DNA from 2 places in the Streptomyces sp. NPDC043996 genome. Region 1 is predicted to be linked to the other one. Evidence: riboswitches for the same ligand, from Rfam matches in the RefSeq annotation. Region 1 holds a riboswitch; the other holds the start of a gene.
The links. A riboswitch is a leader RNA that binds a small molecule or an ion and turns the genes downstream of it on or off. The one in region 1 is predicted to bind S-adenosylmethionine.

Region 1 (4,406 bases):
GACGCGAGTCCGGCATCATCAAGCGCCTGCCGCACGGTGAGTTCATCGAGGTCCACGAGCCGCTCGACAAGGACCAGCTGCACACCCTCACCGCGCACGAGCAGTACCAGCCGCTCGAGATCGGCCCGACGGTCGACGAGAACGGCGTGGAGCGCAAGGTGAAGGGCGCGCAGAAGCTGCGCGCGAAGCTGTCCAAGAACATGTACGGCGAGGACGGCCAGATCCCCAAGCCCACCGCCGAGGAGTACAAGGAGATCACCAGTGGCCACGGCCACCACTGATCCCCAGCTCTGACCTCACGGTCGCCACGGCGAGAGCCCCGTCCAGTGCATGGACGGGGCTCTTTGCCGTGCTCGGGCTGGATAGGGTGGACCCACCCCATGTGCTGGGGAGATGTCTTCGTCTAGGAACCCAGGAGCGGCCATGAGCGCTGTGTACCCCGCAGGAGGCGACACCGCGGCGGTCCGTTCCTGGCCCGACGTGCTGAACGGCCTGCTCGACGGCCACGACCAGAGCGCCGACGACACGGCCTGGGCGATGGACCGCATCATGCGCGGCGAGGCGACCGACGCGCAGATCGCGGGCTTCGTGGTCGCGCTGCGCGCCAAGGGCGAGACCGTCGAGGAGATCACCGGCCTTGTCCGCGCCATGTACGCGCACGCCCACGTCATCGACGTGCCGGGGCCGAGCGTCGACATCGTCGGCACCGGCGGCGACGGCGCCAAGACCGTCAACATCTCCACCATGTCCGCCGTCGTCGTCGCCGGGACCGGCGCGAAGGTCGTCAAGCACGGCAACCGCGCGGCGTCCAGCGCCTCCGGCGCCTCCGACGTCCTGGAGAAGCTCGGCGTCAATCTGGAGCTGACGCCGCAGCGGGTGCGCGAGGTCGCCGAGGAGGCCGGGATCACCTTCTGCTTCGCGGTGAAGTTCCACCCGGCGCTGCGGCACGTGGCGCCCGCGCGCCGCGAGCTCGGCATCCGCACCACGTTCAACTTCCTCGGTCCGCTGACCAACCCGGCGAAGGTGCGGGCGCAGGCCACCGGCGTCGCGGACGCCCGGATGGCGCCGATCCTCGCGGGCGTGCTCGCCGAGCGCGGCTCCTCCGCCCTGGTCTTCCGCGGCGACGACGGCCTGGACGAGCTCACCACGACCGCCACCTCGCGGGTCTGGGTGGTACGGGACGGGGCGGTCACCGAGCAGGCCTTCGACCCCCGGGACGTCGGCATCGACCTGGTGCCCGTGGAGGCGCTGCGGGGCGCCGACGCCTCGTACAACGCGGAGGTCGCGCGGCGGCTGCTCGACGGCGAGCGCGGGCCGGTGCGCGATGCGGTGCTGCTGAACGCGGCGGCGGCGCTCGTCGCCCTGGAGCCGGGCGGCGGCTCGCTCGCGGAGCAGATCAGGGACGGGATCGCGCGGGCGACGGAGTCGATCGACTCCGGTGCGGCGCGGGCGGCCCTCGCGCGCTGGGTGACGGCAAGCAACCGCTGAACCCCGCCGGGTGTGGCGCACACCGCAGTCCGGAATCTGGACTGCGGTGTTGCGCCTTGAAGATCGTGTGGCAAGATGCTGCGCAGGTCATGAGTGACAGCGACTACGGCCCCGGCCCGCTGTCCGGCAACCCTCCGTCCGTGGCGGGGTGCCCCGGGTGAAGACCAGGCCGTGGACAGCAAGGTCCGCGGCAAGCGCGGACCCCTCGCAACCCTGGGGTCCTGGTCCTCAAGGGAGCAGTCTCGTGAGCAAGCGAATGCGATAGGGCCTCGGGCCCCGTTTCCGTACCCCCGTTTCCCCTTTCCCTTTTTCCTGTGCCGTTGACCGGTCCTGACGCTTCGTCGACCGTGGTCCGGCGCAGTGCTGTCGCCTGCCTCTCACGGGAGTTCGCCATGCCTGCCTCCACCGCTGCCGCCGTCACCGCCGCCGCCCCCGCCGCCGACTGCGAGTCCGCCGACCCCTGCTGCGCCGAGCCGCTGCCCGTGCTCGGCCGTGAGGTCACCGTCCCGCTGGTCACCGGCGGCGAGGTGACCTACGCGGCGCTCGACTACGCGGCCAGCGCCCCGGCGCTGCAGCGGGTGTGGGACGACGTCGCCGCGTACGCGCCGTACTACGGCAGCGTGCACCGGGGCGCCGGGTACCTGTCGCAGCTGTCGACCGACCTGTTCGAGAACTCCCGCAAGGCCGTCGCCGAGTTCCTCGGCTGCCGCGACGGCGACCAGGTGGTCTTCACCCGGTCCACCACCGACTCGCTGAACCTGCTCGCCGCCGCCCTGCCCGCCGACTGCCAGGTCTTCGTCTTCGAGACCGAGCACCACGCCTCGCTCCTGCCGTGGCGCGACGCCCGCGTCACCTACCTCAACGCCCCGCGCACGCACGACGAGGCCGTGGGGACCCTGGAGCGCGCGCTCGCCGACCGCGACCCCTACGGGCCCGCCCTGGTGTGCGTGACCGGCGCCTCGAACGTCACCGGCGAGCTGTGGCCGGTGCGGGAGCTCGCCGCCGCCGCGCACGCGCACGGCGCCCGCATCGTCCTGGACGCCGCCCAGCTCGCGCCCCACCACCCCGTGGACATCGCGGAGTTGGACGTCGACTGGGTCGCCTTCTCCGGGCACAAGCTGTACGCGCCCTTCGGCTCCGGCGTCCTCGCCGGGCGCGCCGACTGGCTGCGCGACGCCGACCCCTACCTCGCGGGCGGCGGCGCCTCGCGTAAGGTGACGCGGCGCGCCGACGGGGGAGTGGACGTCGAGTGGCACGACACGGCCGCCCGGCACGAGGCCGGTTCGCCGAACGTGATCGGCGCCTACTCCATCGCCGCCGCCTGCAAGGCCCTGACCGAGGCCGGGTTCGCGTCCCTGGTCGCCCGCGAGCGGCACCTGATCGAGAAGGTGCGCGCCGGGCTCGCCGAGGTGCCCGAGGTGCGGGTCCTCTCGCTGTTCGGCGACGACGCGCCGCGCGTCGGCGTCATCTCCTTCGTGGTCGAGGGCTGGAACAGCTCGCACTTCGCCGCCGCGCTCTCCGCGGAGTACGGCATCGGCGTGCGCGACGGCCTGTTCTGCGCCCACCCGCTGGTGCGCACCCTCCTGGACAGCGCGCCCGACGAGCCCGGCGAGTGCGGCGCCCCCGAGGCCGCGCCCGGCGAGCGGTCCCTGAACGCGATCCGGGTGAGCTTCGGCGCGGGCACTCCGGACGAGCACGTGGAGCGGTTCGTACGGGCCGTCAAGGAGCTGGTCGGCGAGGGCGCGCGGTGGAACTACCGCACCGAGGACGGGCGCTGTGTGCCGGACACCGGCGCCGTGGCCGGCTGACCTTCGAGGCGCGAGCCGAGCACGATCATCCGCAGGGCCCGCTCGGTCGCGTCGGTGAGGAACTCGCCGCCGCGACCGAGGGCCTCGGTGAGCGTCACCGGCGCGGGCAGGATCGCGCTGTAGGCGTCCACGCCCGCCGCCCGCACCAGGTGCGCGCCCTCGCCGATGGTGCCCGCGAGCGCGAGCACGGGGCGGCCGAACCGCTTGGCGCGGCGGGCCACTTCGGCCGGGACCTTGCCGCGCGGGGTCTGGTGGTCGAGGGCGCCCTCGGCGGTGACCACCAGGTCGGCGCGGGCCAGGCGGGCGTCCAGGTCGAGGTGGTCCAGGAGCACGTCGAAGCGGGGCAGCAGGCGGGCGCCGAGCGCGGCGAGGCCCGCGCCGAGGCCGCCGGAGGCGCCGGTGCCGGGCCCGCCGTACAGGTCGGCGGTGACGCCCAGGTCGCGGGTGAGGCAGTACGCCCAGTGCTCCAGGCCCGCCGCGAGCTCCTCGACCTGGGTGGGCGTCGCGCCCTTCTGCGGGCCGAAGACGCGGGCGACGCCGCGCTCGCCGCACAGCACGTTGTGCGGATTGCAGGCCACCAGGAGCTCGGTGTCCGCGACGCGGGGGTCGAGCTCCGAGACGTCGATGTGGTGCAGGCGCAGCAACGCCCGGCCGCCGCGCGGGAGTTCCCAGCCGTCCGCGTCCAGGAGGCGGGCGCCGAGCGCCTGCAGGGCGCCCGCGCCGCCGTCCGAGGTGCCGGAGTCGCCGCAGCCGACGAGGACGCGGCGGGCGCCCGCGTCGAGCGCGGCGCGGATCAGCTCGCCCACGCCGTAGGTCGTGGTGACGCCTGGGTCGCGCAGATCGCGCGGGACGAGGCTCAGACCGGCGGCCGCGGCCATCTCGACGACGGCGGTGCCCGAGTCGAGCAGCGCGAAGTGGGTGCCGATCCGCTCGCCGACGGGGCCGGTCGCGGGCAGCGCGACGAGCCGTCCGCCCGTCGCCGCGGCCAGCGTCTTGGCGGTGCCCTCGCCGCCGTCCACGAGCGGGATCAGATCGGTCTCGGCGTCGGGCAGGACGCGGTGGACGCCCCGGGCGATTGCCTCGGCGGCCGCCTCGGCGGACAGGGACTCC
Region 2 (4,406 bases), on a different contig from region 1:
CGGACCCTTCTGGCCCTGCGAGATCTCGAACTCGACCCGCTGACCTTCTTCCAGGGTGCGGTAGCCGTCCATCTGAATCGCGCTGTAGTGGACGAATACATCCGCACCACCGTCTACCGCGATGAAGCCGTATCCCTTCTCCGCGTTGAACCACTTGACGGTGCCCTGAGCCATGCCTAACTCCCCTATTACTGGCCCTTGCGCAGGACCGCACTTCGCGGACCCGGGTCAGACCTCACTCCCCATGGGTTGGGGGTGTGCGCCGGAACGCGTCGACCGCGGCTGAATGTATCTGCCCAACTGCCGTCTGCAACAGGTCAATCGGACGAGAATTCTGGGCATGGCCGATCGGCGGTATAGGGAGAATTCGCCGGAGTTCAGGGCAAGTCGGGCCAGACAAATGCCGCATTAGGCTCAAATAGGCGGCGCACTTTGGCTACTTCTTGTCGGCCTGAAGGCCGGCTCCGTGCCCGCTCTGGGCGCCGCTCCGCTCCAAAAGCGAAGCTTCATTCCCAACTGTACCGCGCTCAACCATGCAGAATTGCCCCCTCCGCTTCTCTCGCGGAGGGGGCAATCCCGGTAACGCTGCGTACGGCGCGCGGCGGTCGTATACGAAGGAGCTACGAAGGGGGCGCTCAGCCGCCCGCGACCGCCGGAATGATCGATACGCCCGCGCCGTCCGGCGTGGCCGTCTGCAGGCCCTGCTCGAAACGGACGTCGTCGTCGTTGACGTACACGTTCACGAAGCGGCGCAGCTTGCCCTGGTCATCGAGGACGCGGGTGGCGATACCCGTGTGGTTCTTCTCCAGGTCGGCGATGACCTCGGCGAGGGTGCCACCCTCGGCACTCACCTCGGCCTGCCCACCGGTGTAGGTACGCAGAATGGTCGGAATCCGAACGTTGACGCTCATAGTCTTCACCTCGGTGTATCGAAGGGCGCCCCTGTCAGGAGCGCCCCGAAGGGGCGCGGGGAACTGCGCGACCAGCCACGACCAGCCCGCAGACGAAAATCAGGCAGCAGGCCCTACGGCGCTAACCCGCAAGCCCCGCGGAGCGAAAAGCGTCCAGGCTGGGCCGAATCGTGGCGGTGGCCTGCGAGGTCTCGGCGACCGCGTCAAGGGTCTTGAGGCCGTCACCGGTGTTGAGGACGACCGTGGTCAGGGAGGTGTCGAGGAGCCCCGCCTCGATCAGCTTGCGCGTGACCCCGACGGTCACGCCACCCGCGGTCTCCGCGAAGATGCCCTCCGTGCGCGCGAGGAGCTTGATCGCGTCGACGACCTGCTCGTCGTTGACGTCCTCCACGGCGCCGCCCGTGCGCCGGGCGATGTCAAGGACGTACGGACCATCGGCCGGGTTGCCGATGGCGAGGGACTTGGCGATGGTGTTCGGCTTCTGGGGGCGCACCACGTCATGGCCCGCCTTGAAGGCGGCCGAGACCGGCGAGCAGCCCTCGGCCTGGGCGCCGAAGATCTTGTACGGCTTGTCCGCGACAAGGCCCAGCTTGATGAGCTCCTTCAGACCCTTGTCGATCTTCGTGAGCTGCGATCCCGAGGCGATGGGGATCACCAGCTGGTCCGGCAGGACCCACCCCAGCTGCTCGCAGATCTCGTACGCCAGGGTCTTGGAGCCCTCGCCGTAGTACGGCCGCAGGTTGACGTTGACGAAGCCCCAGCCCTCGCCGAGCGGGTCGCCGATGAGCTCGGAGCAGAAGCGGTTCACGTCGTCGTAGTTGCCCTCGATGCCGACGAGCTCGCCGCCGTAGACCGCGGCCATGACGACCTTGCCCTGCTCCAGGTCGTGCGGGATGAACACGCAGGAGCGGAAGCCCGCGCGGGCGGCGGCGGCGCCGACGGCCCCGGCGAGGTTGCCCGTGGAGGAGCAGGACAGCGTGGTGAAGCCGAAGGCGCGGGCGGCTTCCAGGGCCTGCGCGACGACGCGGTCCTTGAAGGAGTGGGTGGGGTTGCCGGAGTCGTCCTTGACGAACAGCTTGCCCGGCTCGACGCCGAGTTCACGGGCGAGGTTGTCGGCCTTGACGAGCTTGGTCCAGCCGGGGTTGAGGTTCGGCTTGTCGGCCACGTCGGCGGGGACCGGAAGCAGCGGCGCGTACCGCCAGATGTTCGCCGGGCCCGACTCGATCTTCCGCCGCAGTGCCTCCGGGTCGCCGACGGGCAGGTCGTACGCGACTTCGAGCGGGCCGAAACACTCGGCGCAGGCGAAGATCGGACCGAGCGGGAAGAGCGTGCCGCACTCGCGGCAGGAGAGGCCCGAAGCGGGTCCGAGGTCGACCTGGGTGTCCGGCGCGGAGGCGGCGTCCGTTGCGGAGGGGGTGGCGACAGTCTGCACAGCCATGGAGGCGAGGCCCTTTCTCCTCATCTTCCTCGCGGCGCATCTCGCCACGAGACGGAATTGGCACCTTCCCGAGCCGGGAGCCTCGCGGTGCGCCGATGGCGTCGCAAGAGACCGACTGGAGGGTTGCCGGGGCTTCAACGGGCCGTATCCCTCTGCCCCTCTGGATGAGCGGTATTCGATTGTGACGGCGGCGACCCCCGACATGCGATGGTCACCGGCGTTGTTCAAGACTGTAACCGAAGGCCCGGACAGTTGAGATAGTCGTCCGAACCGCGAGATGGATCACATGCATGGATCACGTGCACGGATCACACGCACAGATCACACGCACGGTCACCAACGGGAGGAGCCCGCGTGCTGGAAGAGGTCGAGCGCTGGCTGAGCAGGCGTTCCTGGTCCGTGGCCGACCGCCCGCTGGACCGGCTCACCGCCGCCAAGCGGGCCACGGGCACCACGGTGAGCGTCGTGCTGCCCGCGCTCGACGAGGAGCGGACCGTCGGTGAGATCGTCGCCGAGATCCGCCGCGAGCTCGTCGAGAAGGTGCCGCTGGTCGACGAGCTCGTGGTGGTGGACTCCGGCTCGCGCGACCGCACCGCGGACGTGGCGCGCGCCGCGGGCGCCCGGGTGGTGCGGCGGGACGACGTGCTGCCGCGCCTGCCGGCCGTCCCCGGCAAGGGCGAGGTCCTGTGGCGGTCACTCCTGGTGACGAGTGGCGATGTGATCGCGTTCGTGGACGCCGACCTGAAGGAGTTCTCGGCGGACTTCGTGACCGGCATCGTGGGCCCGCTGCTCACCGAGCCCGACGTGCACTTCGTGAAGGCGATGTACGACCGCCCGCTGACCGTGTCGGACGACCGCCACGGCCCCGACGCCGGGGCGACGGCGGGCCAGGGCGGGCGCGTCACCGAGCTCCTCGCCCGGCCGGTCCTGAACATGCACTGGCCGCGGCTCGCGGGCTTCGTCCAGCCCCTCGGCGGCGAGTACGCGGCCCGCAGGTCGCTCCTGGAGCGGCTGCCGTTCCCCGTCGGGTACGGCGTGGAGCTGGCCCTGCTCGTGGACGCGCTGCACACCGTGGGCCTGGACGCGCTCGCGCAGGTCGACGTGGGCGTGCGCAGGCACCGGCACCAGGACGGGCAGGCGCTCGGGCGGATGGCGGCGTCGATCTACCGCACGGCGCAGCTGCGCCTCGCCCGCGGCCAGCTGGTGCGGCCGGAGCTGACGCAGTTCGTGCGGGGCCCGTCCGGGTTCGAGCCGCGCACGTACGCGGTGGACACCGAGGAGCGGCCGCCGATGGCCGAGATCGCGGAGTACGCGGCGCGGCGCGTCGCGTGAGCCCGGTGGCCCACCCTCGCGTGAGCCCTCACGTGAGCCCCCTGGCCCGCCCGCAGCGGCTTCTTCCGGCCGCTTCACCCCCGCGGCGGGCCGGTCGCACGGATGCGCGTTTACGGGATCGAGGCGCGGGCTAGGTTCGTCTCCATGGTCTCCGCGCATGCCGCCGCTTCTGTTCTGGTCGCGTCCAACCGCGGCCCCGTCTCCTACGCCGTCGGGGAGGACGGGGCGCTGACCGCCAGGCGGGGCGGCGGCGGGCTCGTGTCCGGGCTGAGCGCCGTCGGCGACGAGGCGGACGCGCTGTGGGTGTGCTCGGCGCTCGGCGACGGCGACCGCGAGGCGGTGCGGCGCGGGGTCGGGGAGCCGGGCGTGCGGATGCTGGACATCGACGCCGAGACGCACGCGGCGGCGTACAACGGCGTCGCGAACTCGGTCCTGTGGTTCGTGCACCACATGCTGTACCAGACGCCGCTTGAGCCGGAGTTCGGCCCGGAGTTCCGCGCCCAGTGGGCCGCCTACGAGCGGTACAACGACGCCTTCGCGCGGGCCCTCGCCGACAGCGCGGCACCCGGCGCGGCGGTCCTGGTGCAGGACTACCACCTGGCCCTGGTGCCCGGCATGCTCCGCGCGCTCCGCCCCGACCTGCGCATCGGGCACTTCTCGCACACGCCGTGGGCGCCGGTGGACTACTTCCGGATGCTGCCGGACGACGTCGCCGAGCGGCTCCT

Region 2: it holds a riboswitch for S-adenosylmethionine, as region 1 does, so the genes downstream of both, thrC (threonine synthase) here and AC07A4_RS34735 (aminotransferase class V-fold PLP-dependent enzyme) in region 1, are expected to answer to the same signal.

What each region holds. Positions count from the first base shown of each region.
Region 1 covers NZ_JBWKEY010000016.1:190,960-195,365, reverse strand. Annotated here, with positions in the region: gene qcrB (cytochrome bc1 complex cytochrome b subunit) at 1-281, shown strand, start outside; gene trpD (anthranilate phosphoribosyltransferase) at 424-1,488, shown strand; SAM riboswitch class IV at 1,574-1,691, shown strand; gene AC07A4_RS34735 (aminotransferase class V-fold PLP-dependent enzyme) at 1,881-3,296, shown strand; gene AC07A4_RS34730 (glycerate kinase family protein) at 3,242-4,406, opposite strand, start outside.
Region 2 covers NZ_JBWKEY010000007.1:67,798-72,203, reverse strand. Annotated here, with positions in the region: gene AC07A4_RS19615 (cold-shock protein) at 1-174, opposite strand, end outside; gene AC07A4_RS19610 (MoaD/ThiS family protein) at 636-911, opposite strand; gene thrC (threonine synthase) at 1,033-2,373, opposite strand; SAM riboswitch class I at 2,367-2,520, opposite strand; gene AC07A4_RS19600 (glucosyl-3-phosphoglycerate synthase) at 2,704-3,681, shown strand; gene AC07A4_RS19595 (alpha,alpha-trehalose-phosphate synthase (UDP-forming)) at 3,826-4,406, shown strand, end outside.